2 regions of the Paenibacillus gansuensis genome follow, and region 2 is predicted to be linked to the other one. Evidence: a T-box and tRNA genes for the amino acid it is inferred to sense, from the RefSeq annotation. Region 2 holds a T-box; the other holds one or more tRNA genes.
What was found. The T-box of region 2 lies ahead of leuS (leucine--tRNA ligase). A T-box ahead of a tRNA ligase gene usually reads a tRNA of that ligase, here a tRNA-Leu.
Positions count from the first base shown of each region.

Region 1: it has a tRNA-Leu gene. The T-box ahead of leuS (leucine--tRNA ligase) is inferred to sense a tRNA for this amino acid. The anticodon was not compared.

Region 1 covers NZ_JBHUME010000008.1:46,316-61,187, forward strand. Annotated here, with positions in the region: gene ACFSUF_RS12280 (YqhG family protein) at 1-478, shown strand, start outside; gene ACFSUF_RS12285 (hypothetical protein) at 618-1,541, shown strand; gene ACFSUF_RS12290 (YqzE family protein) at 1,588-1,782, opposite strand; partial or broken gene ACFSUF_RS12295 (N-acetylmuramoyl-L-alanine amidase) at 1,990-2,544, shown strand; tRNA gene ACFSUF_RS12300 (tRNA-Leu) at 2,662-2,749, opposite strand; tRNA gene ACFSUF_RS12305 (tRNA-Leu) at 2,913-3,000, opposite strand; gene ACFSUF_RS12310 (hypothetical protein) at 3,140-3,463, shown strand; gene ACFSUF_RS12315 (hypothetical protein) at 3,526-3,945, shown strand; gene ACFSUF_RS12320 (carboxymuconolactone decarboxylase family protein) at 4,015-4,362, opposite strand; gene ACFSUF_RS12325 (hypothetical protein) at 4,460-4,672, opposite strand; gene ACFSUF_RS12330 (hypothetical protein) at 4,766-5,089, opposite strand; gene ACFSUF_RS12335 (xanthine phosphoribosyltransferase) at 5,187-5,759, opposite strand; gene ACFSUF_RS12340 (YkvI family membrane protein) at 5,908-6,942, shown strand; gene ACFSUF_RS12345 (glycosyltransferase family 4 protein) at 6,964-8,154, opposite strand; gene ACFSUF_RS12350 (sensor domain-containing diguanylate cyclase) at 8,279-9,433, shown strand; gene ACFSUF_RS12355 (hypothetical protein) at 9,444-9,659, opposite strand; gene queC (7-cyano-7-deazaguanine synthase QueC) at 9,949-10,647, opposite strand; gene ACFSUF_RS12365 (7-carboxy-7-deazaguanine synthase QueE) at 10,668-11,387, opposite strand; gene ACFSUF_RS12370 (hypothetical protein) at 11,467-11,733, opposite strand; gene ACFSUF_RS12375 (hypothetical protein) at 11,850-13,304, opposite strand; gene ACFSUF_RS12380 (YjcZ family sporulation protein) at 13,430-13,522, shown strand; gene ACFSUF_RS12385 (Cof-type HAD-IIB family hydrolase) at 13,588-14,382, opposite strand; gene ACFSUF_RS12390 (pseudouridine synthase) at 14,416-14,872, opposite strand, start outside.
Region 2 covers NZ_JBHUME010000007.1:406,405-421,276, reverse strand. Annotated here, with positions in the region: gene ACFSUF_RS09655 (prenyltransferase) at 1-37, opposite strand, end outside; gene ACFSUF_RS09650 (YsnF/AvaK domain-containing protein) at 256-1,260, opposite strand; gene ACFSUF_RS09645 (DNA internalization-related competence protein ComEC/Rec2) at 1,431-3,911, opposite strand; gene ACFSUF_RS09640 (deoxycytidylate deaminase) at 4,013-4,540, opposite strand; gene ACFSUF_RS09635 (ComEA family DNA-binding protein) at 4,647-5,105, opposite strand; gene comER (late competence protein ComER) at 5,252-6,079, shown strand; gene leuS (leucine--tRNA ligase) at 6,129-8,561, opposite strand; T-box leader at 8,650-8,893, opposite strand; gene ACFSUF_RS09620 (class I SAM-dependent DNA methyltransferase) at 8,948-9,736, opposite strand; gene ACFSUF_RS09615 (CvfB family protein) at 9,769-10,668, opposite strand; gene rsfS (ribosome silencing factor) at 10,665-11,012, opposite strand; gene yqeK (bis(5'-nucleosyl)-tetraphosphatase (symmetrical) YqeK) at 11,034-11,612, opposite strand; gene ACFSUF_RS09600 (nicotinate-nucleotide adenylyltransferase) at 11,599-12,189, opposite strand; gene yhbY (ribosome assembly RNA-binding protein YhbY) at 12,220-12,510, opposite strand; gene aroE (shikimate dehydrogenase) at 12,541-13,425, opposite strand; gene yqeH (ribosome biogenesis GTPase YqeH) at 13,500-14,627, opposite strand; gene ACFSUF_RS09580 (YqeG family HAD IIIA-type phosphatase) at 14,627-14,872, opposite strand, start outside.

The DNA of each region.
Region 1 (14,872 bases), on a different contig from region 2:
CACGTGGCTGTGCGTCAACTTCAAGGCGCAGTTTATCTGCGACATGAAGCGCGACGAGCTCCACTCGCTGGGGATGAATCTCTCGACGGGGGAGATCGTCGAGAATTTTTACGGCGGGCTGTCCGAGCGCAAACTTACGCCGAAGCTGCCTGCACACGTGCTTACGCCCAAACGCACGGTAACTCTGCAAAAGGCCGCCGGCCAGCTCGAACAGCTGCTCGAGCGCAAGATTAAGCAGTATGACCACAGCTGGGCGGAAGAAGCCCAGGAACGGCTTCAAGAAGAATTGCTTCGGATTGAGGGTTACTATACCGATCTGCTGAAGGGTATGGAAGAGGAAGAAAAGAAGAACGAAATCCAGGCGCAGTTCGATAATCGTAAATCCGAAATCGAATGGCAATACAGACCGCGCGTCGAAGTTGACGCGGTATCCTGCGGAATCTTCCACCTTGATCCGCTGCAAGCTGCTTTGAAGTGACCTTTCTCGCTAAGAGGCGGCAAAAAAACAGCCTGTTCCGCCATTTCTTCTGACAGGTTGCAACAGCCTTTTTACGGCATCTCTAGTAATATGAACGCATAAGTATAAAAGAAGGACGATCCTACTAAAGAAGGTGACCATGCTGGCCAACCAACGGACCTTACTCGGTATTTTATGTATAGCTCTAACTTTATCCATGCCCTGTGCCGTTCAAGCTGTACCGTCTGGAGGAACTGAACCCGCCGCAGTTGTCAATGAGGCTCCTGCAACCAAGGACAGGCTCCAGGATTTTATTAAGGTCCAGCTGGAGACGCTTTCGGAGCAACAAGGCTATGAGAGCTGGAAGCGTGCCGGCATCGAGGTTACGGCCCTCGGTCCCGGTACGCACGGCTGGCTGGTCCTGCTGAATGTGAATGGCCGTGACGCCGGTTATCTGATCATAACAGCGGGCGATGACGGAACGCTTACCCTGGCAGAGTACGGCCGCGGGACGGTTGCCCTGTTCAATCTCAAAACATTGTATGCTGCCATGCTGCAGCAGGAACTTATCCCCCGTACATTATCTTGGTACGCATTTCAGAACAATGGAAAATATAAGTTCATGCCGGTATACCTCTCCCCCCTGCAAGCCTTTTGGCAGGTCACAAAAAGGGACGGAACGATACTATATTTCGAACCGAGAACCGGTGAGCTGCTGCCTTTACATAAAGCGCAAATGGCTGCTTACGGCAGGCTTTCCGTCTCGATGCCAACCTCCGCGGCAGCTTCCTCTGCCGAACCGGATTCCCTGATGCTCGCTTCCTTCGATCCATATGAAACGCTTACGTGGATTCGGAAGGCACCGGAAACGGTACCCACATTCGACGCGCTGGAAGCACTCCTGCGGCAAAAGCGGAAGACCGTTTATTCCTGGGAGCCTTTCGGCCGAACGCTGGGCTATACAGCTGCTGTGGTCGGTTTTGAAGTAAGACCAGGCAGTGAGCCCTATGTACTGCTGCACCACGAGGACAGCACACGGGCCGTATCATTTTCTTCTTTACAACAATCAGGCGGATTTTATTGAATGCTGGCATTTACAAAAAAGACACCTTTCTCCGGCTCTTCCGGGATCAGGTGTCTTTTTTGCTGCGGCGGTTTTTTTGGAATAACATTTCCAAGGACATGGGAATCATCCCGAACCATCGGGTCGACCAAGGTTCCTTAACGGCCTCCTGGCGGGATTGCCTTCGGATTTCTTTCGGGGTTTCCATATAGGTTACAACCTGTTGTGTAATGTATTTAATGAGATCTTCCCCTTTGGCCACCTTGCATCCCTCCTCTTCTTACTCCTATTATGCCCGTTTGGCCGGAAAAGTAACCGCCTTGCATGAAATCGGCGCGGGTGCGCATCATGAGAAGGTAGACTTTCAGAAGGAGGATGAACGATGAGATTCGCAAGCGGTTCCCTTTCTTGGTTACTGTGCGCACTGCTCGCCTGGGCAGCCGCCTTCCCCGCCTCCACGGCCTTGGCAATGCCCGTCCTTTCTACTCAGGTAATTATAGATGCCGGACATGGCGGTGTGGATGCCGGAACCAGCTTCGGTACCCTGCTCGAAAAGGATATCAACCTGAAGATTGCCAAAAGATTCTATCACCAGTTAGAAAAACGCCGGATCTCAACTGTTCTGAACCGCACAGGAGACTACGCATTAAGCGATCATAACGAGTGGCTGCGCAGCTCTTCCCGGCACCGGAAAGATCTGGCTCACCGAAAAGAATTGACCCGGGAAATTAAAAGCGGACTCCTCGTATCCTTGCACGTGAATTGGGGCCCTTCATCGGCAAGCGGACCCGTAGTATTGTATCAGCGCAACCTGCATAGCTACCTGCTGGCCAAGCAGCTCCAAACGGCCTTAGACAAAGTGTACGGCACGCATGGCCAGCCAAAGCGCGGTAAAACGTATTACTTGCTGAACCAGACCGTTATCCCTGCTGTCATTGTTGAAATGGGTTTTATGAGCCATCCCCGGGACAGAGCGCTGCTGACAGGGCGCAAAGGCCAGGAAACCGTCGCTAAGGCGATGGCCGATGCCGTAACCGGGTATTTGCTGCTGCATACGGAACCGGCGATCAGGCCGGACCTTCAGTCGCGTATCAGAATAAAAAAGCCCCCTACCGAAGTAGAGGGCTGTCATTGTTATAGTTGGTGCGGTCGAGAGGACTCGAACCTCCACGGGGGGTTAGCCCACACGGACCTGAACCGTGCGCGTCTGCCAATTCCGCCACGACCGCAAATGCTTCAGCCTTACAAACCGTACTGCTGAGTCACAAGGAATATCTTATCAAGTTCGAGGATAGATGTCAACAATTTTTGTTGAGGACATTTCGCCGGATTTCTTCGATTAGTTTCACTAAAAAACCCTCTACCGAAGTAGAGGGCTGTCATCGTTATAGTTGGTGCGGTCGAGAGGACTCGAACCTCCACGGGGGGTTAGCCCACACGGACCTGAACCGTGCGCGTCTGCCAATTCCGCCACGACCGCATATCGCTTCGACTAAACTGTTATGTTCGCCGTCGTCACAAATAAGATCTTACCACGAATTCCATGTGAATGTCAACGGTATAACCATTGGTAAATATGTACATTCTACCGGATAAACAGCAGCGATCAAGGAGGACATATGGATAAAGAATGGATTGTACAATTTGAAGTAGATCATGAGCATCCGGACGTAACAAAGCGCCTTCGCGGGCTGCTTTATGTCAGCGAGGACCGCAAACCTAATCTGGAAGAGCTGACCGCATGCCTGAAAGCCTGCGGCTTCGACGTCCGTCCTGATGATCCCGGAGCGTTGACCTTTCTTCCCGCCGCCCCTGCGGAAGACAACTACCGCATCCGCATTACCGGCATGGTCCGCGGGGACCTGAAGAACAACGACGAAGGACAAGAGCAGATCACCCGGGAGTTGGCTAAAAATTTCATGAAGCCAGACCCCAACTTGTGAATGATTAGCCCAAGCCCCGTATAAGTATAATAGTAACGAATCGCTTTTAGGGGGTTTCCGGTATGGAAACATGGTGGGGACAAACCGATATCGCATACCTGTGGCTTCAGGCCAACAGCAGACAGCTTCTGCTGTTTATACTCGTAACGGCCGCTTTCATTCTCTTATGGCGTTCAAGCTGGAACAACAGGTACCGGCGGATCATGAAGACCACATTTGAACGTACGCAGCTTTATGTCACGGTTACCCGTTCCAATAAGAAGACGCATAAGCTGTTCCCATCGCTTTACCGTATATCTGAGAACGAAGATCCGGAATATTATATATTTGAGTACAAACTGCCTATCGGCATGACGGTGAAACAATTCGAAGAAAAGAAGAAATTTTTTGAGACCGCCTTTGACTCCAAAGCCGTGATCAGCGGGGAAGGCTTGATCCTATCCATCAAAATCAAAAAAGTGAAAATGGAGCACGCGGCGTAACCTCCCCGCTTCTGAAAAAACACCTTGTCTCAAAGGCATAATGATGCCAAGGAGCAAGGTGTTTCTACTTTAATGTACGATACCCTCTAACGCTTTCTGAACCCTTGTGACACCTTGGGATATCGCATGGCCTCCGCCGAGAGCACCGGCCACGGCAACGGTCTCCATGATTTCTTCCCTGGAAGCTCCCTTGTGAAGAGCCTCGCGGACATGATAGAACGTGCACACTTCATTGTTAGCGAACAGGCCCATGCCCAAGGCGATCAGCTGCTTTGTTTTGGCGTCGACCGCTCCTGGCTGAAAGCACTCCCCCGTAAAGCTATGATAAGATTGCACAACTTCGGGCAACTGCTCCGACATGTGGCTCAGCTCATCCTTGTAGGCCGCTACTTTACTTTCCATCTTATGATCAGTCATGCTCAGGTTCCTCCCTAGACAGTTCGGATTTACCCTCTTATATGTTTCTGTTCGCAAGGGCGGTAAATCCATTCAACCTAGGTTGTCCCTGTCGGGGTTAAAATATAAGTGCGCGTTCCTCATCAGCCGGCTGATATATATAGCTGCGGTCAAGTTTTACAATCCTTCGGTTCTGTTTGCGGATCATCACGCTTTCCTCATCCCAAGCGACTACGATGCCTTTGACATCGTTTGTTTCCAACGCGTCCCGGACGACCCTCAGCTTCGTGCTGTTAATTCTATATTCATCTAATTGTTCATCTGTAATCAACGGTATATCCCCTTTCTTGTTCAAAAAAAGAAGCCTAAACGAAATAACATTTAGGCCTTTGTCTATATAATTGCCGAAACCCGCAGCCGAAAATCAGCCTACCGTTTCTTTAGAATCATTGGTTTCATACCAGCAGTCCAGAACGGTGCTGGACATTACGCGCTTGCCGATATACTCTGTCTGTGCAGGTGTGAATTGCTCCGCCCAAGGTATGGACAGCTCTTCGCAAAGCTTGACGACAGTCAACAGTTCTGACCAGGCAACATAGCGTTTGTACCAGAAAAATTGAGGATGCTCGATCATATAGGGATATAGATCGTCAAACTCCGTATGCTTACAGTCTAACGCGCGCTCAAAATGTATTTTGGCATCGGATAATTTCTTCGTAAAAAACTCGGCCATTTGTTCGTTCCCCATAACTTTCGCCTCCCCTCGTGACTTACCATTTATTATAAAATAAAATCCCTGCGGTGGGAAGGCGCGAAACATTAAAATTACCAACCCTCCGCTGACTCTACTCCTCAAATACGATCCGGTTGCCCGCTAATGAAGAAATTTTGACCAAGGTTTCCACGCGGATTCCCTGTTCCCTGATCGTCCGGCCGCCGGCCTGGAACGTCTTTTCCAGCACGACGCCCATCCCGGCCAGCTCTGCTCCCGCCGTTTCTACTATACGGATTAATCCCCGTGCAGCGTCTCCGTTGGCAATGATATCGTCGATGAACAATACACGGTCCTCCGAGCTAAGAAAACGCTTGGATACCATAATGTCCGTAACGATCCCTTTCGTAAATGAAGGAACTCTCTCGCAGTAGGCGTCATTATCCGTCGTTACCGATTTCCTGCGGCGGGCGAAAACCAGCGGAACGCCTAGCTCAAATGCAGCGGCGAACGCGATCGAAATACCGGAAGACTCGACAGTCAGTACCTTCGTGATACGCTCCTCACGGAATCTGCGGGCAAACTCGCGGCCCATCTCCATGATCAGCTGCGGGTCCACTTGATGATTCAGCAGCGCATCCACTTTCAACACCTGGTCGTTTACTACGCTGCCTTCCTGTAAAATTCTCTGCTTCAATTGTTCCATAGTCCACGCTCCCCGTTTTCTTATTTGTAAATTAACACAAATGTTGAAAAGCCCGCAACCTTTATTAACAGGTATGCCCGTCCGAAAGCAGACATACGCTGAATATATAAGGGTAGAAGCGTTCTATCCTCCGGAAAGGTGGCTGTGCATGAGAACGATCGGCAAAACACTGCAAATAGCATTTACTTATATCGGCACGGTAGTCGGGGCTGGTTTCGCCACCGGCCAGGAAATCCTGCAGTTTTTTACACGTTACGGCTGGTGGGCGGCCGCTACGATCGCGGCCGCCAGCATCCTTTTTATATGGCTGGGAACAAAATTAATGCTCATGTCCCATGACATCGGGGCGGCATCTTATGAAGATTTCAATAAGCACTTGTTCGGAGAAGCTTGGGGCAGACGCATAAGCACCGTGTCGATGTTTCTTATCTTCGGTGTCTCTTCCGTAATGCTGGCAGGGGCAGGTTCGGTATTCGAAGAGCATTTGCATATCTCGTACCAGACCGGCCTGGCCGTGACGCTGGTCCTTGCCTACCTGGTGCTTTCGAACGGGATGAGGGGAATTCTGGCTGTCAATTCATTAGTAGTGCCGGTTATGCTTTCGTTTACGTGTATTGTCGTTGCGCACACGCTGCAATCGCCTGCGCGCAGTAATTGGCTCGAGCTGTCTGGAGATTTTTCCCTGGCCCAAATATGGACATCCCCGCTGTTGTACGCAGCATTCAACTTATCAATGGCGCAGGCTGTGCTGGTCCCCCTAGGCTCCTCGGTGACGGACCGCAGGCCGCTGTTGTGGGGAGGGATTCTCGGGGGTATCGGGGTGGGCGCGATGCTGCTGGCAGGACATTTTGCCTTGTCGGCACAGATGCCGGGCATCACACAGTTCGACATTCCCATGGGACATCTGATTTCGGGTTTAGGTATGACTGTGCAGCTTATTTACATCGTCATCATCTATGCGGAAATTTTTACAACATTTCTTGCGGATGTCTACGGGATCATGATCCAAATTTCGCAGCGGTCCTCTTTGCATTCTCAATGGATTCTGCTGCTGATCCTCGGCTTATGCTATCTTGTCAGCCAGGCCGGGTTTACGTTTCTGCTCTCCACTTTGTATCCGTTGTTCGGCGCCATCAGCATTGCTTGGCTCGGGATGATGATCTGGAGGCGGCGAATCGCATAAGGAATAAGCGGCGCAATGTCTTCAGTGCGCGCTTTCTTCCCCTTCATCCTCCTTCGCAGCCGCTTCCTCCGGGAGGCTCAGCATATGTTGCGGCACGAAACTCCGGTACATGTCTTTCAGCTCCAGAATGACACGGTTCAGTGAATAGGAACGTTTTGCTTTCTCCGATGCCGCCCTCGCCAGCTGATAACGGTAACTCGGATCCATAATGAGGTTTTCAAGCGCATCGCACAAAGCGGCAGGGTCTTCAGGCGGAACAAGGAGTCCGTTTTGGCCGTCCTGGATCTGTTCAGCGATGCCGCCTACATTCGTACCGACCAGAGCCAGCCAGCAAAGAGCCGCCTCTGCAAACACCGATCCGAACGCCTCCGCTCTTGAAGGCAGCACAAACACATCAAAGAAGGGCATAAACTCTTCAGGATGCAGGGTATAGCCGTAAAATATCGTTTCTTCATATACGTCCAGCTCCACCGCCAGCTGCTCCAGCTCTTCCCGGATCGGACCGTCTCCTATAATGTGAAGCACATAATTATGCCCTCTGCGCTTCAGCTCGGAGCAGGCGCGAATTAATATATCCAGTCCTTTGGCAGGTACAAGGCGGCAGACGGTAATCAGCTGCGTTACTTCATTCTCATGGGGAACCGGCCGGAACCGTTTATCGTCGAATCCGTTCGGAATCACTTGTATGTTGTCTCCCGAGTCCATATATTCGGATAAGTACTTTTTAAAAGAGTCCGACACCGTAATGATCCGGTCTGCTCTCTGTTCGATCTCCCTGTACAGGCTCGTCAAAAATGCCTTTTCCGGCCCGGTATCTTCAATCTTGCGATTCAACAGCAGTTCGCGTTCAAAGCTCGAGTGAATCGTAACGATCAGAGGCGTGCCGGGAAATCTCTGCTTCATAGCCAAAGCCGCAATCGGATGATGCGCATGGATCACGTCGTAAGATTTCTTGATGCGGAGCTGAGTCCACCATAAATAATCCTTGTAAGTTTGAATGTACTTGTCGACGATCGGATTGCCGCCGTAAGGCTTCCAGTCAAACGTATCGAAACTAATTTCTTCCGAACCCTTGTTGCGGATCCGCTTAGGCAGAGAGAATAAATCCATCTCCCAGCCCATCTTGATAAATCTCTCCTGAATATACGGCACCATGGAGGAAACGCCGCCCGGCTGTTCCGGCGGAAAAAATAACGCCTGTAATATGTTCATGCAGTTTTCCCCTCCCTTTTACCCAGGTTTTATGATATAATAGAACGTATGTTTCTGTAAAGAAAGACCAAAGACCCATCTTGGAACGATGATGGACCAACCCGAACGGAGCCTTTTGCCTGTCATGAAACCATTAGACTTTCTTACCGGTCCTGCCGGTCTCTTGTATTCCTCTTCCTGCATCAGCATTATTGTGTTACTGATGTTCATAATGTCGGCAAGACTATTCCTCCGGCGGCGCAAGAAAGCATACCTCTCCTTGACCCTCTCGCTGGTTATTACCCTTGTCTCGCAATTACTGATTGTACTAGATTCGCTGCATAACGGAGAATGGCTGAATGCGGCTCACTTGGGCCATCTGCTGCAGATAGTCGCCTTTATTGCGTTGCATGCTGCTATTTATCAATTATACAACAAAACCGGCGGCAGAGAGTTTGTCCTCGTTACCTTTTTCATCGGTACAGCCGCAGTTATTTCCTTTCTGCATTACCGGTTCAATACGCCGATGTTCACACCTGGCAGCCCCGTCTATTCACCGCTATACGCGGTCCATAATATATGGCTTGAGCTGTACTTGTTTCTGCTGGTGTTCATCTGCTTTTATACGGTATCCCCCTACATAGGACAAAGCGTCAAGTATCAGGCCGGCCTGACCGTCTTTTTTTTCCTCCAGACCGCTCACCTAGCGAATGTATACTTATTTGACCATCAGCAGCCCGGCTTAACGATTGTTGAGAATTTTCTGCCGCTGCTATACTATGGCATCGTCTTTTTCATCCTGTTTGACCGGGTCGTTGAACTGCTTCAGGCAGTCTACAGATCCTCCATTACGGACGGGTTAACGGGGCTGTTCAACCGTAAATTCTTCTTTAACAGAGTACGGCAATATGTATCCGCGGAGCACAGAGTATCGGTTATTTTCGGTGATATTGATAATTTCAAAACCTTGAACGATACCCAGGGGCATCATAAAGCGGACGGGGTTTTGAAACAAGTAGCGGAGATCATGGCCGAGGAAACGCAGGGTATCGGCCTGGTAGGGAGGTATGGAGGAGAAGAGCTGGTCGCCCTCATCACCGCGCCCGGCGTGAAACCGGATGAGGTGGCCGAAGCCATTCGCGGAAGAGTAGAAAGCGAATCTATCGTAACTATCAGCCTGGGCTGCAGCAAATATAAGAAAGGCCTGACCGCCGAGGAACTTATCCAACTGGCAGATCAGGCCATGTATATGTCGAAGACAACCGGAAAGAACAAAGTCACGCTTCATTCCGGACGTTAATTCATTTATGTTATCCTATCTGTATCACCGGAGAAGGGACGGCCGGCGAGCTGTTTCCTGCATCCGATCCGGCAGAGATTCCGGCAGGCGGCTTCTGATGGATGAAAGCCGTGACTCTGTCTTCCGGCACTGCCGGAGGGACATGGATCTGAAACCCGCCGAGTAATGCATAACTAACCGCAGAACAACAAAGAATGGCAGCCGCCAGGGTGCGTACATGTTTCATGACCTTGAATCCTCCTGTTAATTCATTCATGCACTCTAGACGCAGCGGGAAGCTCTTTTGTTACTTGGAACTTTATTCCATTGAAACTTACTGAATTACAAGGTGAAGCGGCTTAAGCCGTCTTTAGGCGAGCAGATCGTTTCATTCCGGAGAAATATCAAAATGGAGTATAAAGTGAAACTTATACTTTCTGATATTTTGAGATAAACCTCTATCGGGACTTATAGTTTCATATGTGATTAAAAAACCAGGCCCGGTAGTGTACCTGAGCCTGGTCGGTAATACTTGATTATGTTGTATGCTGCTCGTATGGGATCGGGTCGGTCATTCCTGCTTCTGCGAAGCCTTTCAATCTCAGCCTGCAGCTGTCACAAATCCCGCACGCTTCCTCTTTTCCATTATAACAGGAAGTCGTTAGTTCGTAGGGAACGCCCATCTTCATTCCTTCCCGTATAATCTCGGCTTTCGTAAGATCGATTAAAGGAGTTTCGATCGAGAGTGTTTTCCCCTGCGCTCCTGCTTTGGTTCCTACGGCAATCACTTCTTCCATCTTGCGGATAAACTCAGGCCTGCAGTCCGGGTAACCGCTGTAGTCCATCGCATTCACACCGATATATACAGCTTCAGCTCCGTTTACTTCCGCATAGGAAGCTGCGATAGATAGGAACAACAAATTTCGCCCGGGCACATAAGTCACAGGAATATCTTCTTCCGGACTTTCCGCCCCTTCGGGCACTTCGATCGTATCGTCAGTCAGCGCGCTGCCTCCGAATTCCCGGAGAAAATCGAGCCGAACCACTTTATGGCGGTGGGAAACTTCATAAAATTCAGCAACTTTCCTTGCATTCTCTAGCTCGATCCGATGACGCTGCCCGTAATCGAAAGTGATTGGATACAGCTCATAACCGCTCGTTTTGGCGTATCCCATACAAGTTGTGCTGTCCAAACCGCCGCTAAGAATGATAACGGCTTTCTTCTTGCTGTTCATGCTACAGACCTCACCTTTCCTTAGACTCCGCGCATAGCGGGATCCCAAATAATTTTGTGCATTTGCATATTCAGCTTTACATGCGACAAGCCATGCTCGAGCATCAGAGCAACGAGCTTGTAAGGCGGCATTGTTTCCCATACAGGGCTGAACAACGGAAGAGCCTTGGTCGGATGCTCGGTAAGCAGATCCACGGCCCTCTGAAAATCTCTTTCACTTCCGATAACGAATTTCAATTCATCCTGCGGACGGAGCAATGTAAAATTGCTAACCAGCATCTGCTCCTCTTCTCCTGAATCCGGAAGCTTGTAATCCATAATGTAACGGACTTTCGGGGAATGGACGGTTGCCAGAAAAGGTTTCAAATCAACAGCGCCATTCGTCTCTATGTGAATATCGGTCAAACGTTCCATATCGGCCAAAGCCTCTATAAGTGCCGCGGATTTGGTCCCGTACAACAAAGGCTCTCCGCCTGTAAGGCAAACGTGGGTTGATTTGTATTTGCTTACTTGTTCTATAATATCGGCAATTGACATTACCATTTCGGCTTCTTCAGGCGGATAGCTGTATTTCGTATCGCACCAGGTACACCTTAGGTTACAGCCAAAAAGCCGCACGAATACGGTCGGGAAACCTGCACGCGTTCCTTCTCCTTCCACTGTCTCGAAAATTTCCACCATCGGCAGGCGGATGTTCTTCAAGTCTTTGGCGGAAAGGTGTTGCTGCTCCAATTGTTCCATGTTACACCTCATATCTATAAATACAATACCGTTCATTATATCACGAGACGGATACCGGAGAGAAGCGGTCAACCGGCTTTTATGGTTTTGTGGGCTTTCTGACAAAATGAAGATTCAATTCAATCTCCTGCAGCCTGTCATTTTCCTGCTTCAGCCGCTCTTCAATTTGGGCCGTTAAATGTTCCATCTCCAGGCTTACATCTGTTGGTATTTCCGCTTCCTTCAGTGATTTTACTATGTATAACAACAGTTGGATTGTTTCTTCCATCATGCCGCGCTTATTCCCTTCCAGCACGACTTCCGACAAAAAAACAACATGGCGGAGCTGTTCCTGAGTAACCTGCATGGCATCCCCTTCTTTCCTTCTTCCATTATCGGAGTTTTTGTCGAAATATGGAAGTGTAAATTTACACGGATAGAAAGGAAGGGCCCTCCAAATGGAAGGGCCCGTCTGCCGGCCTGTTAATGATAGTCCACTTCAAACATAACTTCATCAATCGGTTCGTCGTTATACATCATGGTAATGTTGACGGAATCATAATCTCTTTCCTTATCGAGCTCCTGCATCAGCATAGTAGCAATAAATTCGCGGTCATCCCCGTTTCCGGGTTCCCGGAAATCAATGAAGCCTGTGATCTGTTGGGTGCTGATGTCCATAGTTGCCGTACCGATCGGAAGGCCCCCGTAACTTTGCTGATAAATTTCGTAGGTCAGCACATCACCGTCATCACGGGCCATAACTACAGTGTAGTCCTCTTCATCGATCTCAGCCTCGTCATCGGCGTACATAGCGGTCAGTTCATCATCTTCATCGTCCGCATAATAGTCGAGGTCATCGTCCGAATCTCCGATGGTGTAGATTTCTTCCACTTCCTCGTCATCATCATCGTCCGCATAATATGCATAGTCATCGTCATCGTCATCGTCCGCATAATAGAAATCATCGTCATCATCCACATCGTCATCGTCTGCATAATACACGATGATTTCCTCGTCATCATCATCATCCGCGTAATATTCCAACCCGTATTCGTCATCATCGTCTTCGTCATCGTCCAATGCCAAATCCGATATGGTTTCCTGGGCATCCAGCAAATCCTTATGCGTCAATTCTATCGTGTCGATCAGTTCGCCTTCAAATTCTACATCCAATACGAACGTATCGATTTCATTCTCATCAAAATCGGATACGATGAGATCTGCCACCGCATCGATTTCCTCTTCCTCTGGAGGGTACATCCAATTGATTTCGCCTGACACGTCGCTTCCGTAAATTGTCATGAACGCTTCAGCAACGAGAACCTGTGTATCGGAATACACATGGTACTCCACCTGATTCCGGCTTTCTCCTACAATGACGAGTTCAAAATAAACCTCTTCCACGTCGGAATCCTCAGCGTCGTAAGCATACATGTCATCATAATCCGCATCTTCATCTTCATCGTCAAAATAGAGCTCTTCCGTAAGAGCGGCATCATCATCGTCTTCATCGACCCAACGGGAGATCTCGCCGATATTTCTGTCCGTCGCAATAACATGGTCATATCGGCTGTAAGTTACAAGCACATCGCACTCGTCCACATTCAGAGCATCAATCAGGGATTGAACGTAATGCTGGGTAAATTCAATGACAGCTTCCTTTTCCCTTGCAGACATGGACTCTTTATCGAGCTGAATCGATCCGGAAATACGGTCCCCTTCGCGGTATACCAACGTTAATGTGCCGGCATAGCGGCCGTTCAGTACGACATCGTTTACTTCTCCGCCTGAAGTCCTCAGGTCCGGCCTAAGCGAAATATTGAGCATGAATGCGCCTCCCGTCAACTTTGGTGTTGTGCTTTTACTGTAGTAGGTTGTCGCAAGTCCAAGCAAAATATCCATAGCGCCTAAATGTCCGTCATGGGTACAAACGTCCATTACATCAACTTCCAATGCGCATATACTGCAACATACCGGGTGAGCCACCCAGGATCACATGAAACTTAGCCGGAGCAAACAACAGCCCTTTCACCCGGAACTTCACTTCAAAGGGAGGAATTAGAATGTCTGCAGCAGGTTACGGCTTTACTTCTACAGGCGTTATTCTGGTTTTATTCATCCTGTTAGTCATCGTTGCCCGCACTTTCATGTACTAATCGGCACCAATGCAGCGTAAAGAACCGGTTCCGCACGGAACCGGTTCTTTTTCTCATGGTATTGTTCAGTTGAATTGCATATATTTCTCAATCGCTTTGTGCACACCATCCTCATTGTTGGAGGAAGTGACCGCATCGGCCGCAGCTTTAACGGCATCCGGTGAGTTATCCATGGCGATGCCCATTCCTGCAAATTGAATCATCTCGATGTCATTATAATAATTGCCAATGGCAATCACTTCTTCTGAAGAGATGTTTCTCGTACCGGCCAGTGCCTTCAAGGCGCTGCCTTTATTAGCATGGGAATGCATCACATCAATAAAGGCATCACCACTCCGGATAATCCGAAGTTCCGTAGACAACAGCGCCCATTCTTTTTCAATCCGGTCGATGATGTCTCTGGCCGCAAAGCAAGTGAATTTGACAATTGGCGTCTCCAGAGCAAGAACATCCGCGACTACTTTAGGGGTTATATAAAACTGGGCATACATATCCTGTGCTTCCGGTGTCATTTGTTCCACATACATCTCGAATGCCGTGTTTACGTCAAACTGTATTTGATGGTCTCTGCAGTATCGGATTAACGGTTCAATCTCGGCTACGTTATAGGAAAATTCATGGATCACGCTGCGGTCGGCTGAAGCCACCGTCGCGGCACCGTTATGCGTTATCAGCGTACCCGATAAACCCAGCTTTTCCATCACGGGCAGCGTGCTGACCGGACTGCGGCCGGTGCAAAGCACAATGCCGCAGCCTTCCTCGTACACCTTCCGAATCGTGTTCTTTGTATTTTCCGTCAGTTGATGATCATCCGTGAGCAGCGTTCCATCCACGTCAAGCGCAATTAAACGGTATGGCATCTCTATTAACTCCTATCTGTTCCAGCTATAGTTTTATCCTGTATGTTTAATAAGCAATTCCAATTCATCGGCCGTCAATTCCCGATAACTTCCAGTCGGAAGCTGCTGATCCAATGAGAGCGGACCCATGGAAAGCCGTTTAAGAAAGATAACGGTCTTGCCAACGGCTTGAAACATCCGCTTCACCTGATGAAACTTACCTTCTCTAATCGTAAGTTCTATTTCGGAAACCGGCGAGTCACCGTCTTCGGCACGCAATATCGACAAGTCCGCAGGCATTGTCTGATACCCGTCGTCCAGTGTTACTCCTGCGGCAAACGCTTCCCCATCCTCCTCAGTAACGAAGCCCGATATTCTGGCATAGTAGGTTTTGGGAACATGTTTTCTGGGAGAAAGCAGGTTATGAGCCAGCTTGCCGTCGTTCGTCAGCAGCAGCAGCCCTTCCGTATCCTTGTCAAGCCTTCCTACGGGAAAGGGCTCGAAATGCCTG
Region 2 (14,872 bases):
ACCGGGATGCCCGCAGGAATAATCTTACTTGTTCCATGATGTAGAAACGCCTCCTTCTATAATCAATGTATCCATTCATGCCAAAACAAGCCTTAGAAGATATCTCCTAAGCCTGCAGACTTTGTGAAAAAATACTCAATGTTTATTGTAACACTATTTATTTACATCGCCTATCAATATTTTTCATGGAAACTATGGATCACGCAAAAAGCTGCTTACCCCAATTTCTGAGGTAAGCAGCTCTTTATGAATCCGTTATCTGCGGTTGCGTCCGCTAAGGACTTCTTCGCCTTCCACAATGGCATTCCCCGAGCGGTCCAGGTCTGCTTTCTCTTTGCGAAGGGTTTCACTTACATGCTTCGTATCTTCAACGGTGCGTTTGCCTAAGGTTACCTCTTCGGTGACGACAGGCTTCTTCGTTACCTCCACCCGCTCTTCACTGACCGGAATGCGGATCGTCTCCCCCTCTGTGAAGGAAGCTGTGTCAGCATCTCTTCCGGAGACCGGGTTCCGTTCAATGACAACTTCTTCCCGTTTCACGGGCACGTCCACCGTTTGTCTCTCCTCAATTACTTCTTTATGAAGGCGAACTTCGCCGGTTTGAACCTTTTCTTTATCCACTTCAAGCCGTTCCTCGTGGAGCGTGATATGGCCCTGGTCCCGATCTGTATAACTTTTCCCGGTGTTGTTATATGCTGCTTTATTCCTGTCAAGCAGCTCTGTATCCGAGGTGCCATAGGTGTTCATTCTAGCCTGATCCGATCCGTACATATCGGAATTTATGGACCCGTGTGCCCGGAAAATATCGTACACCCGGCTGCCCCTATTGTTATCGTCATCAACCATGACCAGTATATGTTCATCATCTACGTAGTTGTTATACCGTTCAGCTTCGTCTTCCGGAATGCCCAGTCCGACTAGACCGCCCACGAGACTGCCCGCACCTGCTCCGACCGCCGCCCCTGTCAAAGTAGCAGCAATCGGCCCTGCCGCAAGAATGGGCCCGACGCCCGGAATAGCTAATAATCCGATACCTGCAAGAAGGCCGGTAAGACCGCCGACGACACCGCCTGTAGCCGCACCGGCCGCGATGCCTTCAGGAGCTTTCGTTCCCGTTTCGGTGCTGATCGTATTCATGTCCTCTTTGTTTCGGGAAATGACGGAAATGTCATCCGAGCGGTAGCCGAGTTGCTTCAGTTCCTCAATGGCGCTGATGGCTGCCTGTTCTGTTTTGAATACACCTACAATATGGTTGTTCATTGTTCTCATCCTCCTTGGGTTTGGTTTCTATGCTGGTGCAATGTTCAGGAATCGTATGGAACACTAGGTACTTAACCCCGCAAACAGTCATATAAACGGGAACCCCGCATTAGAAAAGCTTCATTTTCAAAAGGCTCCGCGCAGTGTAAAACAATCTGTTTGGCATCAATCTACTCCTCTCCCTCATTAAGCTTCGTACGTACGCTCAACCCGTCAGGTGATACTTTAAATTGAACCTCCCCCATCTGATCCGTCCTAAGCACATAAGTATGGGATTGTTGGAGACGTTCCAGCAGCTCCTTTGCCGGGTGGCCGTAAAAATTATCCACTCCGGCGGATATGACCGAAGACTTCGGCTTCCAATAGCGCAAAAATTCCTCAGATGTAGAATTCTTGCTTCCGTGATGTCCTGCTTTGAGGACGTCCAGCCCGGAGCCCTGAAATGTCTGGAATCCTTCAGAAGGTTGCTTCTTCAGCTGTTCCAGCATTGTTTGCTCGGCTTCGAAGCCGGCATCGCCCGTGAACAGGAAGGTGCTTTGATGCATGCGCATAAGGAATATGACGGAAAGTTCATTTTGCTCCGGTTCTATGGGAACCGCTTGGTTTAGGCGCGGCGCTTCGGCAGGCGAGAGAAATTGGAGTTGGGTATGTGCGTCGACTGTAAGCCGATTACCGAAAGATGCGGGTAGAAGCGGAATATGTTTGTGCCGAAACGTTTGAAACAATGCATAAGCATCTTTGTTGTCCTTTAACGTACCGTTAAATATGACATGCTTAACCGGTATTTCCTCGGCCACAGCCTGCAGACCGCCGATATGGTCCTGGTCTCCATGGGAAATGATCAGGTAATCGATGGCATGTACACCGCGTTGTTTCAACAATGGAACAACCAGCTTCCTTCCAACCTCGTAAGGATCTCTCCGCTGCCTCCATTCTTCTCCCGGTTTGGTGAAATTCAACGTACCGCCCCCGTCTACAAGCATTATGCGGCCTTCCGGTGTGCGGATCAGAATACAATCTCCCTGGCCGACATCGAGGACCTGCACCAAACCTGCAGTTGAAAAACGGTCGGGGACATAACCATATCCGAGCAGTATGCAGAACAGGGAGGCCGCCACAAGGAATGCTGTTCCTTTGCGTTTGAGAAACGTTGGAATTCCAGCAGCCAGCAAAGCGAACAGGATGTAATATGCTGCAATCCAGCGGATATCCGGCTTCGCCCATATGCTGGACATGATGGAGTATCGGCTAAGCTTATCCACAAACCAAAAAGCCCCGGCATTCAGCCACTCCACCAAGGAAGCGACTCTGATTCCCAGCCCTGTATGTAACGTTCCGATCAGTAAGGCAATGGTTCCTGCGGGCAAAATCAAAAAACTCATAAATGGAACGAGAATGAAATTAGCGGCGAAAGAAAGCAGCGAAAACTGATGAAAGTAGAAAATGGTCAGCGGGAAAGAAATGCATTGTGCAACAAAAGTGACCGACAGCGCTGTTTTCAAGGCGGGCGATTGCAGGGGAATCCGCTCTGCGGTGCGCGAGACAAACAGGATCAACCCTGCTGTAACTATAAAAGACAGCTGGAAACTTACATTCAGCAGATAATATGGGTTCCAAATGAGCATTAACAATGCCGCGGCGCAGATAATGTGGAGCCCGTCTTTAAGCACGTGATGACGGGCGGCATACAAGGCGATCATCGCCATGATGCCGGAGCGGATGGCGGAAGGAGAAGCCCCTGTGAGCAGGACATACAGCGGAACAAGGCATAATGTGATGATCAGTTTTTTCTCCCTTATAAAACCCAACAGCCGCAGCAGCCAAGTGCAGGAACCGACAAAAACGGCTACATGCAGCCCGCTGATCGCGAGGATATGGGTTAAGCCCAGCTTCGAAAACCTGCGGAATTGCTCCGGATCCATATCGTCTGTAATTCCCAGCAGCATGCTTTTCATAAAGCCGGACTGAGAATCTGTAAAAATGGCGTCCAACACTCCGCCCAGTTTGTACCTGGCCAGATCGTTCCACCTCATTAGCACCAGGAACGGGCTTGCCGCCCCCGGTTTCACCTCTGCGGCCGCTCCTTCCGCCTGCAGCTTCCAATTCACCTTTTGAAGTCTCATATAAGCTTCATAATCAAAACCTCCAAAATTGCGGGCTTTTCCAAAGCTACGGAGCGCGCCGGACATCTTGATCCCATCTCCGCGCCTCCACTTCTCTATCTTGCTTATCTCTTCTTCTTCCTTTAAGCGAATATAGAACTGGATCGTTTCCGTAACATGGAGTGCCCGGGAAGACGATTTCAGTGCAACGTAATTCGTCCTTACTAAAAATACAACTTTATCCCCGTCCCGCTGTGGAGGACTGGCGATAGTTCCTGCCACCGACACCTCTGCCTCCTCATTGATTCCCGCCCCCCTAATAGAGGTACTGTTGCGGCTGTCCACAGCTTCCGTATACCCCGCTGCGGCGGCGAAACCGAGCAAGCAGACGATGGCTTGGTTTCCCGTCATTCTCCCGCTGTGCCGCAGCAGAGGAATCATCAACGCGAGCCCCGCCGCGGGAACAGCATGCTCCCAGCCGGACAGCGACAACGCGGACCAGCAGCCTATAATCCAGGCTGCGGTGAAGTAGACGAGCGGCCTTTTCATTGCAAACCTCCTCACTGTAATTATGAAAACAAAAACACCCCTTCCCACCCTATGGATGGGAAGAGGTGCTTCCTCTTCTACCAGCAAACGCAGCTATTTATTCAGGATTGAAGGGAAGTGCCCGGCGGCGGTGCGAATCCTTCCATCCGGCGGAATATGATTCCGCGCTGGCGCATCATTTCCTTCACTTTCTCGCTATCTTTCAAGTAAGGCCGGTCATACACCACTTCCGTAACGCCGCTGTTGGCAAGAAGGTTGGCACATGTCCAGCATGGCTGGTCTGTAACGTACACGGTTGACCCCTCCCGGTCGCTCCGGTCCGTAAACAACAGCAGATTTTGCTCGGCATGGATCGTGCGTACGCAGCGTTCTTTCTTCACAAGTTCCTGCTGTCCGTCCACAACTCTCATCTCGTACTCTTCCACAAGCATACAACCTGCTTCCGAACAGTCGTCCACCCCCATAGGTGCGCCGTTATATGCTGTTCCCAGCAGCTTCTTCCCTTGTACCAGCACAGCTCCTACATGCCTTCGCGGACATTGAGACCGGGTAGACGCCATATAGGCAATATCCATAAAATACGTATCCCAGTCTTTCCTGACAGACGCTCCAGCCACGTTAACAGTCATTACCGTTCCCCTCCCACTCTTCCTATGTCCCCGCTCCATGAGCGGTACCTCTTGTCCTTATTTTACCTTGTTCCTGCTGTCTTGTCTGCACATGCAGCCGGTTCCCTTATTCCAGCGAAATTCTGTCCCGGATGTTTTGAAAAAGTTTCGGTCCGACTCCCTTAACCTTGTCGATCTGTTCTAAGCTGGTAAAGGCACCATGTTCCTCCCGATAGTCAACAATAGCCTGAGCTTTGCTGGGTCCGATTCCCGGAAGCTTATCCAGTTCGGCAGCTGTAGCGGTATTTACATTGATTCTGCCGTTCTCGGGCCGGAGTGATGAAGCCTCTTTAGGCTGCTGCGGAACAACCGGCTTCCGTTCTTCCACCTTAGGTGCAGTCACGACGGGTTCAACCAATGGATAATTTTCCATAGCGGTCCCTGCTTGTTCCTGCAGATCCATCCATCCTTCAGGCGCCTTCTTTTTCTCTGTAAGCATCATCAGCGTAATCCCGGCCCCGCAGGCAAACAAGACCGTGAAGATCAGCATGCTTTTCATAGTCCAATTCCATGTTCTGCCTATCATGATCAGCACCTTTCTGTGATCTGTTCCAAACAAAAAAATTGCAGACTTGCCCCGTAGTAATGCTTACTGTTACTGCTGCATATAGTTAGTAAAGCGTTCTAGGTTTGCCATGCCATGCCGCAAGGCAGTCTATGGGAGGGGTCAATATGAAAGTCGGTTTTATAGGTACAGGAAGTATGGGGAGCATTCTGATCGAATCCCTGATTCAATCCGGGGCTTTACAACCTGAACATATGATTGCATCGAACCGCACTTTTTCAAAGGTTGAGCTCCTTGAAGCTAAATATCCGGGCTTTCAGGCGGTACAATCGAATGTGCAGGTTGCCGGTGATTCGGACATCCTTTTTTTGTGTGTAAAACCTAAAGAATTTCGTCAAGTAGCCGAGGAAATAAAAGGGGCGGTTTGCGCCGAGCAAATTGTAGTTTCTATCACAAGTCCTGTTCAAATCAAGCAGTTGGAAAGTGTTTTGAAAGGAAAAATAGCTAAAATCATACCAAGTATTACCAACTATGTTTGCAGTGGAGCCACATTATGTATTTATGGGGACCGGATTACACCGGAAGACCAAATCCTGCTGGAGCGTTTGCTGTCCAACATCAGTCTGCCGATTCGAGTTGCTGAGGAATATACGAGGGTGTCTTCCGATTTATCGAGCTGCGGACCGGCGTTTCTGGCTTTTTTCGTACAGAAATTCGTCGATGCCGCAGTCGAACAAACCGGCATACCCCGTGAGGAAGCGGTACGTCTCGCCGCAGAGATGGTGCTCGGCACCGGAAAACTGCTTACGGTCGGAGGCTTCAGCCCGGAGAGTTTGCAAAAAAGAGTCAGCGTCCCCGGCGGAATTACCGAGGAAGCGCTGCATCTGCTTGATGTGAGATTACAAGGTGTATTCAACGAATTGATTGAAACGACCCATAGTAAATTTTTTGAAGATGTCGACAAGGTCGAAGCCCAATTTTATGCGCCGAAATAGACCTCTTGATGTGTTCAGCAAAGCCTTGTATGTTATAGCTGGATTCCGATTAGCCGACTACAATATTTACTAATTTGCCTTTTACAGCAATTACTTTGCGGACGGATTTACCGGACATCGCTTCTTTCACTTTGTCGGATTCCATTGCTGCAGCCTGCATATCCGCTTCGCTGAGATCCGCGGCAATTTGAAGACGCTCTACGATCTTGCCGTTTACCTGCACGACGATTTCCACTTCATTTTCCACCGTCCAAGCCTCATCATAAACTGGCCATGGAGCGTAAGTGACCGACTCCTGATGCCCCAGCTTCTCCCAAAGCTCTTCTGCCAAGTGAGGGGCCAGCGGCGACAGCATCTGAACGAAATCTTTCGCTGCCTGAACCGGGATCGTCTCTGCTTTATAGGCGTCGTTGACAAAGATCATCAGTTGGCTGATCGCCGTATTAAAGCGGAGGTTCTCGAAGTCCTCGGTAATCTTCTTGATCGTTTTGTGCCATGTACGCTTGAAGGTATCGGTTCCGCCGTCCTCATTAATTTTCGGATGGATTTGGCCTTCTTCATTGACAAACAGCCGCCAAATCCGGCCCAGGAACCGGTAAGTGCCTTCTACACCATTGGTATTCCATGGCTTAGTCGCTTCCAACGGCCCCATGAACATCTCGTAAACCCGAAGCGTATCGGCCCCGAACTGGTTTACGATTTCGTCCGGATTGATTACGTTTCCGCGGGATTTGCTCATTTTCTCATTGTTATCGCCCAAAATCATACCTTGGTTGACCAGCTTGTGGAACGGCTCTTTGGTATCTACGACACCAAGATCATACAGCACTTTGTGCCAGAACCGCGCATACAACAAGTGAAGAACCGCATGTTCCGCTCCGCCGATGTACAGGTCAACCGGCAGCCATTGCTGCTGCTTATCCTGCGAGCAGAGTTCCTTATCGTTATGCGGATCGATAAAGCGCAGGTAATACCAGCAGCTTCCCGCCCATTGCGGCATGGTGTTCGTTTCGCGCTTCGCCTTCATGCCCGTTTCCGGGTCAATCGTATTCACCCATTCGGTCACATTAGCTAGCGGGGATTCACCAGTGCCCGAAGGTTTAATTTCGTTCGTCTCCGGCAGCATGACAGGAAGCTGATCGACAGGGACAGGCTTCATCGTACCGTCTTCCAGGTGCAGGATCGGAATCGGTTCTCCCCAATACCGCTGACGGCTGAACAGCCAGTCTCTTAGACGGTAGGTTACTTTCCCTTGTCCTTTGCCGTTCTCCTCAAGCCAATCGATCATCCGTGCCATCGCTTCCTCATTGGAAAGCCCGTTCAGGAAACCGGAATTGACATGCGCTCCGGAACCTGCATAGGCTTCCTTCTGCACATCTCCGCCTTCTACCACTTCGATGATCTGCAGGTCGAACTGTTTGGCAAATTCCCAGTCGCGCTGGTCATGCCCCGGAACGGCCATAATCGCTCCAGTACCGTACCCGGCCAGTACGTAATCCGCAATCCAGATCGGCAGTTTCTCACCGTTGGCAGGGTTTACTGCGTAAGCTCCAGTGAATACCCCAGTCTTCTCCTTCGCCAAATCAGTACGTTCTAAATCCGATTTACGGGCAGCCTGCTCCTGATATCCCTTCACTGCTTCACGCTGTGCATCCGTTGTGATCTTAGCCACAAGCTCATGCTCTGGAGCAAGTACACAATACGTCGCGCCAAACAGCGTATCCGGACGGGTAGTGAATACAGCAAGCTGAGACCCGCTGTGCCCCTCAATATCGAAAGCAACCTCCGCGCCCTTGGATTTGCCGATCCAGTTGCGCTGCATATCCTTAATGCTCTCCGACCAATCCAGTTCCTCCAGATCTTCCAGCAGCCGCTCTGCGTAAGCTGTAATCTTCAGGATCCACTGGCGCATCGGTTTGCGGATGACAGGATGCCCGCCGCGCTCACTCTTCCCGTCAATGACTTCCTCGTTCGCCAGCACGGTTCCAAGCGCCGGACACCAGTTTACAGGCACTTCCGCTACATAAGCCAAGCCCATGTTATACAGCTGGATAAAAATCCATTGCGTCCACTTATAGTAAGCGGGATCCGTCGTACTGATCTCCCGGTCCCAATCATAAGAGAAACCGAGCGATTTGATCTGGCGGCGGAAGTTATCGATGTTCTTAACGGTAAATTCATTCGGATGGTTCCCGGTATTCAATGCATATTGCTCCGCCGGCAGTCCGAAGGCATCCCAGCCCATAGGGTGCAGCACATTATAGCCTCGCATCCGCTTATAACGGGATACGATATCGGTAGCCGTATACCCTTCCGGGTGACCTACGTGCAGCCCGTCACCGGACGGATAGGGAAACATGTCCAGCGCATAAAACTTCGGCTTCTCCGCGTTCTCCAGCACTTTGAAAGTCTTGTTCTCATCCCAGTACCGCTGCCATTTCGGCTCAACCGTCTGAGGGTTATATCCTTGTTCTTTCTCCATAAAAGAATCCTCCTTTGTGCATAACAATACATCCGTAATTTCCTCGAAGCGGATATCAACAAAAAAACCTCTCGTCCCTAGCGAAATCGCTAGGGACGAGAGGTTGAATTCCCGTGGTACCACCCTAGTTAGCAGCAAGTATACTTTACCTCTGCTCACTCTGCCCCTTAACGCGGGTGAAACGTCGCGGCTTACCCCTTATGAATATCGATCATACGGTTCGGCCGCAAGGCTCCGAGGCGAGTTCACTGATTCCATCCGGCGGTTTGCACCAAAGCCCGCCTCTCTGAAGGTATGGAATGAAAGTTACTGCTCCTCATCACTGCCTGTATTGTTAAACAATTACTTCAAATTATATGTAATGGGATCTGTCCGTGTCAAGCTTCCTATTTCACCGCGGCGAAAAACACACGTTCCGAGTCTTCTCCGGGGGGATCAAATGTAAAGTCCGCGCTCACCCGGACATCCCTGAAGCCTGCTTCAAGCAGCCTCGCTTTCAGCCACTCCGGCTCATATGCCCGCTGCGTATGAATTTCGTCGATCCTGCGGAAGCTTGCGGGATCTTCCGGATCCGCTGCAAAGATCGTCAGATCATGCTCAATCTGCATCCGATCTTCGTGATAATCGCAGTACCACAGGTACGCTACGTCCTCCAGGTTCAATGTGAAGGGCTGGTTCTCATAATAGCGGACCAACTGGTTCGGATGGTGCACATCGAAAAGGAATAAGCCGCCCTCCCGCAAACCTTCGCAGGTTCTTTGGAATGTTTGTAAGATGTCGCTTTCTTCAAGCAAATAATTCAGGCAGTCACAGAAAGAAATGACCGCATCCGTTTTACCCGCCAGTTCCCATTCGCGCATATCCTGTTGAATCCATTGAACCGCGGACGGTGACGCACCGGCCTCATCCTGCCTGCGCCGAGCCACGGAGAGCATTTCTTCCGAAAGGTCGATGCCTGTAATCGAATAGCCTTTCTCCGCGAGAGGGAGTGTTACGCTCCCCGTACCGCAGCCCAGGTCCACCAGAGAGGCGGACGGGCTTCCCTTCCCGCAGGAAGGGAATAATTGCCCTTCGGAGTGAAGGCGGAAACATTCTTCGGCAAACCTTACCCATTCCGGGTAAGGCATATCTTCCATCAGCCGGTCGTATACAAAGGCGAAAGAACCGTATGACATCGATGAATGCCCCTTTCTTGCATCGGCATGGCTTATTGCTGCCCGCCGGGTTCTTCTTTCTTTAAATAAGTCCAGCTTCCTTCCTGATAGACCAGGCCTTCCTTCATTAGCTTGCCGAGAGCACGCTTGAAGGCGGATTTGCTGATGCCGAACCGCTGTGTGATCAAGTCGGCAGCCGTCTCGTCGGAGTATGGCATGCCGCCGTTAGGCCGCTCTTTAATGAACGCCAGCAGCCGCTCGGCGTCTTCATCCCTGCCAACTTCTTTCGGCTGCTTCATGGACAGGTTCACGCGCCCGTCTTCGCGCACGAACGCTACCCGCACCTTCACGCGTTCGCCCAGGCGCGGCAGTCCGACACGCTCGGAAGAATGAATCATTCCGATCGCCCCAAAGCCAAGCACGCCGCCGTCCACCAGCACGAAGGTGCCCATCTGGAGAGGCTTGTACACCCAGCCCTCCATCCATTGGCCCTTCCACGAAGTCGGCGCGTGGAAGCAGCGCTCGATGAGCGCTTCCTCGCCTGCGAGCCGGGCGAGCAGGCGCCCTTGTTTGTCGTGTCCCATCTCGACAAACACGCGGTCCCCGATGGCCGGGCGAAGCTCAGGCAGCTCCGGAAGCTGCCGGTTCGGCAGCAGCAGCTGGCGGCCCAGGCCCATCTCGAGGAAACAGCCGAGCCGCGGATGGATATCCGCGACTTCGAGCAGCGCCATCTCGCCGAGCGTAAGCAGCGGCCGGCGCATCGTAGCGGCAAGGCGGTCATCCGTATCGTGGAAGATAAACACTTCCACACGGCCGCCCACCTTCACAGGCTTCTTCTGGGTTTCCGCGTAGGCGAGAAGCACGTCCTCTTCGCCGTCCGTAAGGAAGTACCCGAACGGCGACACTTCGCGGTCTACCGTTAATTCAACAATCGTTCCTGCCGTCAAACTCATCCGATTTCAACCACTTTCGCATCGGACCATAGACGCTCGATGTTGTAATATTCCCGCTCATCGCGGTGGAACACATGGACAACGACATCGCCTAAATCGATCAGCACCCAGCGGGCCGTATCAACGCCCTCTACACCTTTAATCGTCACGCCAAGCGCATCCGCTTGTTTCTTGATCTCCGTCGTAATCGCATTCACTTGCGTGTCGGAGTTCCCGTGGCAGATGACAAAATAATCGGCGACCAGAGAAATTCCCTGCAGATTCAAAGCCACCACGTTCATGGCCTTTTTATCTTCAGCGGCATTCACGACCGCTTCCAGCAGCTGTTCTGAAGTTGCTACCATCCAATACCCTCCTTGTACATCTTATGATTCTCCCTGCATCGCAAGAAGGCCGTTCCGTGCTTCCACTGTCAACGGAAATATCCGTTTGCCTTTCGAAATTAAGAACAAGATTGTAGAATCGAATCCTGCGGCAAGCGCCAAATTCAAGTCCGTCACAGCCAATTCACGAACCCGTTCCACCCCTGGAAAGGTGCGTCCCGGTTCGATATAGTCCGCCAGGCAAACGATTTTGTCCAGCAAAGTCATATTCGCCCGGCCTGAAGTATGATACCTTATGGCATCCAGCACTTCCTCGTCTGTTATGCCGAACTCTTGCTGAACCGCATAAGCACCCACTGGAGCATGCCAAAGCTCTTTGTCATAAGATAAAAGCTCCTGAGGCAGCTTCTGCTCCCTGATCACGCGTTCCATTCGGTCCGTCGGCCAATACTTCGCATAGTCGTGCAGCAATGCGGCTAGGTCCGCCTTCTCCGGATCGCCTCCGTACCGCCCGGCCAATTCCACAGCCGATGCCATAACGCCGAGCGTATGCTGCCAGCGCTTGGCCGGCATTTGAGCCTGCACGGCCTCCATCATCCGTTCCCGTTCATTCCCCGGCATATAATCCATTCTCCTCTATATAGCGTGCAACCGCATCAGGTACGGTGTACCTGACCGGTTTCCCCTCCGCTCTGCGAATCCGGATATCCGTCGACGAAACCTCAATGACAGGCATCGGCACCAATTCCACCTTGGAGCGAAGAAAATCAGGCAATGTTTCCTTCTCCAGCACGTATCCTTTACGCTGTAACCCGATAAACCCGATTCTCTGCGCCAACTCTGAGATTCTGTGCCACTTTGGCAAATATTGAACCATATCCGCCCCAATGATGTAATAGAATCGATAACCCGGAAAATCCTCCTGCAGCTCGACTATAGTGTCATAGGAGTAGGATATGCCGTCTCTGCGCATTTCGGCCTCGCACACCTCAAAGTTTTCTTCCTCCTGTGTGGCAAGCCTTACCATAGCTAACCTCTGGGAAGCCGAAGCTCCGCCGGACAGCTGCTTATGCGGGGGTACCGATGCCGGAAGAAACCAGATCCGGTCGAGCTGTAACCCCTCCAACGCCCGTTGGGCCGCGATCAAATGGCCCATATGAATGGGATCGAATGTGCCTCCCATGATACCCACTTTCATAGTACGACCTCCTGCAGGCCGCTCCCGTACTTAAGGAAGCTCAATCGTCTTATGATCCTTGGATTCCTTGTACAAAATGACTGTACGCCCGATCACCTGTACCAGTTCAGAACCGGAACCGGAAGCCAGCTGTTCCGCAATTTCATCGCGGTCGTCGGCACAGGTCTGAAGGATGGAAACTTTCATCAGCTCTCTTTTTTCAATGGCTTCTTCAATATGCTTAATCAAGTTCTCGTTTACGCCCTCTTTGCCCACTTGAAAGATCGGATTCAGATGATGCGCCTCGGATCTTAGAAATCTCTTTTGTTTGCCTGTTAACATACCATTACCCCAATTCTCTTCATTTACCTTCTAACTCTTGGCTGTCGATGCCTGCAGCAGGGATGCAAGTACAGTCTCCCTCATGACGGCGGCAGGTGCTTCTATTCCCGTCCAATATTCGAAGGCGAATGCACCCTGATAAATAAACATGCCCAGTCCGCCATGGGTAACGCACCCTGCTTCTGCCGCTTCCTTAAGCCACCGGGTTTCCAACGGATTATAGATCAGATCGCTGACAGTCATTCCCGGTTTCAGCCAGGAAGTTGGTGCAGGCAATTCCCCAATGTCCGGGAACATGCCTACCGATGTCGTATTGACAACCAAGGTGCAGCTTTCCTTACTATTTTCCAATGCAGCCAATCCCATTCCTTCTGCGTCGACAAGCGCGCTCAGGTTATCTGCCAGCTCACGCGCCTTCTCCTCAGTCCGGTTGACAATGACGATACGCTCGGGCGACTCTTTGGCTAAGGCATAAGCCACGCCTTTCGCAGCGCCGCCCGCTCCGATAATCACGATTCGTGATCCCTTGAGTGTAATGCCGGTCTCTTCTTTCAAAGAGCGTACATAGCCGATGCCGTCGGTATTATAGCCGGTCAGCATTCCGTTCTCATTGACGATCGTGTTGACAGCGCCGATAAACCGGGCCCCTTCGTCGATCTCATCCAAATAGTTCATGACTTCCACTTTATGCGGAATCGTTACGTTCACGCCGCGAAATCCCAAAGCGCGGATGCCTTCGACCGCCTGCTTCAGTTCGGCTGGCTTTACGTGAAAAGCCGCATAGGCGCCGTTCACGCCTGTCGCCTGGAACGCCCGGTTCATCATCACCGGAGAGCGCGAATGCCTTACCGGATCCCCGAAAACACCGAACATTTGCGTATAGCTGTCCAACCGTCCTTGATCTCCCAATCCCATCTAGCCAAACTCCCCTTTGCCGGCAGTCCCGCAGGCGAACCGGATGGCGCGCCTATACTGCCTGACCGTGGTAATTAGATCAGTGCATCTCTTAGCAGCACTTTAATTCCCTTAGGAACATGCACGTTGACCAATGCTCCCGCTTCGCCGTTTGCACGGATCCAGCCTAACCCGGAGATAAAAATGTCCGAGCTGCTGCCTTTCGGCACACGGATTTCATGTTTTGTCCACTTTGGCAGCTCATCGAGTCCTTCTTTGGAAGGCGGCGTCAAAAGTTCTCCCGCATGATCAGCATACAGCTCGTCAGCTCGTTCCAACTTCGTCCGGTGTATTTCCAGGGCATTGGATACGTAGCAGGTAAACGACTGCCGTTCCCCTTTCACAAAATCGAACCTTGCCAAGGCCCCGAAGAACAGCGTTTGCTCCGGATTCAGCTGAAACACCATGGGTTTAATCGGTTTCTCCGGCATAACCGTCCCCAGATCCTTGCGGGAAACCAGCTCCGTCATACGCGAACTGTACACAATTCCAGGCGTATCAATGATAAACTTGCCGTCATCAAGAGGAATTTTCACCAGATCCAGCGTGGTTCCGGGATAACGGGATGTCGTCAATTCCGAATCCAAATCGCTGTAGCCTTGAATCAGCCTGTTAATCAGCGTCGATTTGCCTACATTGGTCGCGCCCACAACATAGATGTCCCTTCCTCCACGGTGGGATTCCAGCACTTCGATAACACGGTCAAAGCCCATGTTGCGTTTTGCGCTGCAAAGGACCACGTCCACTACTTTGAGACCCTGCTCCTTCGCCTGCTTGCGTACCCAGTTGACAATTTTGTTCATGTTCATGCCTCGGGGCAGAAGATCGATCTTGTTCACGACGAGCACTACCGGATTGTTTCCGATAAAGCGCTGCAGTCCGCCCACAATGCTTCCTTCAAAGTCGAAAATGTCCACGATATTCACTACCAGCGCCTGAGTGCTCGCAACATGGCCGAGAATTTTCAAAAATTCACCCTGGTCCAAAGTGATGGCAGCTGCCTCGTTGTAATTCTTAATCCGGAAGCAGCGCTGGCAAATGACCGGATCGCGCTCCAGCGCCTGGTCCGGCAAGTAGCCGAGCTTAGATGCGTCCTCCGTCTGTAACTTCACTCCGCATCCCGAGCAGGAAAGCGGTCTTTGCAATGTATCTTCTGACGCCATTAATGGCCCTCCCTGGGGTCTGTCCCTTTTTTGCGTAAATTGGATAATGCGATTCGTTCAATGTTCCGGTTCACCAGCTTCGTAAACAGCCCTTCATCGGGAAGCGAAATCGGAGCAACCAGAATCGTATATAAGCCGATCCGCTTGCCGCCCAGCACATCCGTCAGCATTTGGTCTCCGATAACCACCGTCTGCTGCGGTTCAAGCTGCATCAGCTGAAGCGCTCTGCGGAACGCCTTGGTGGA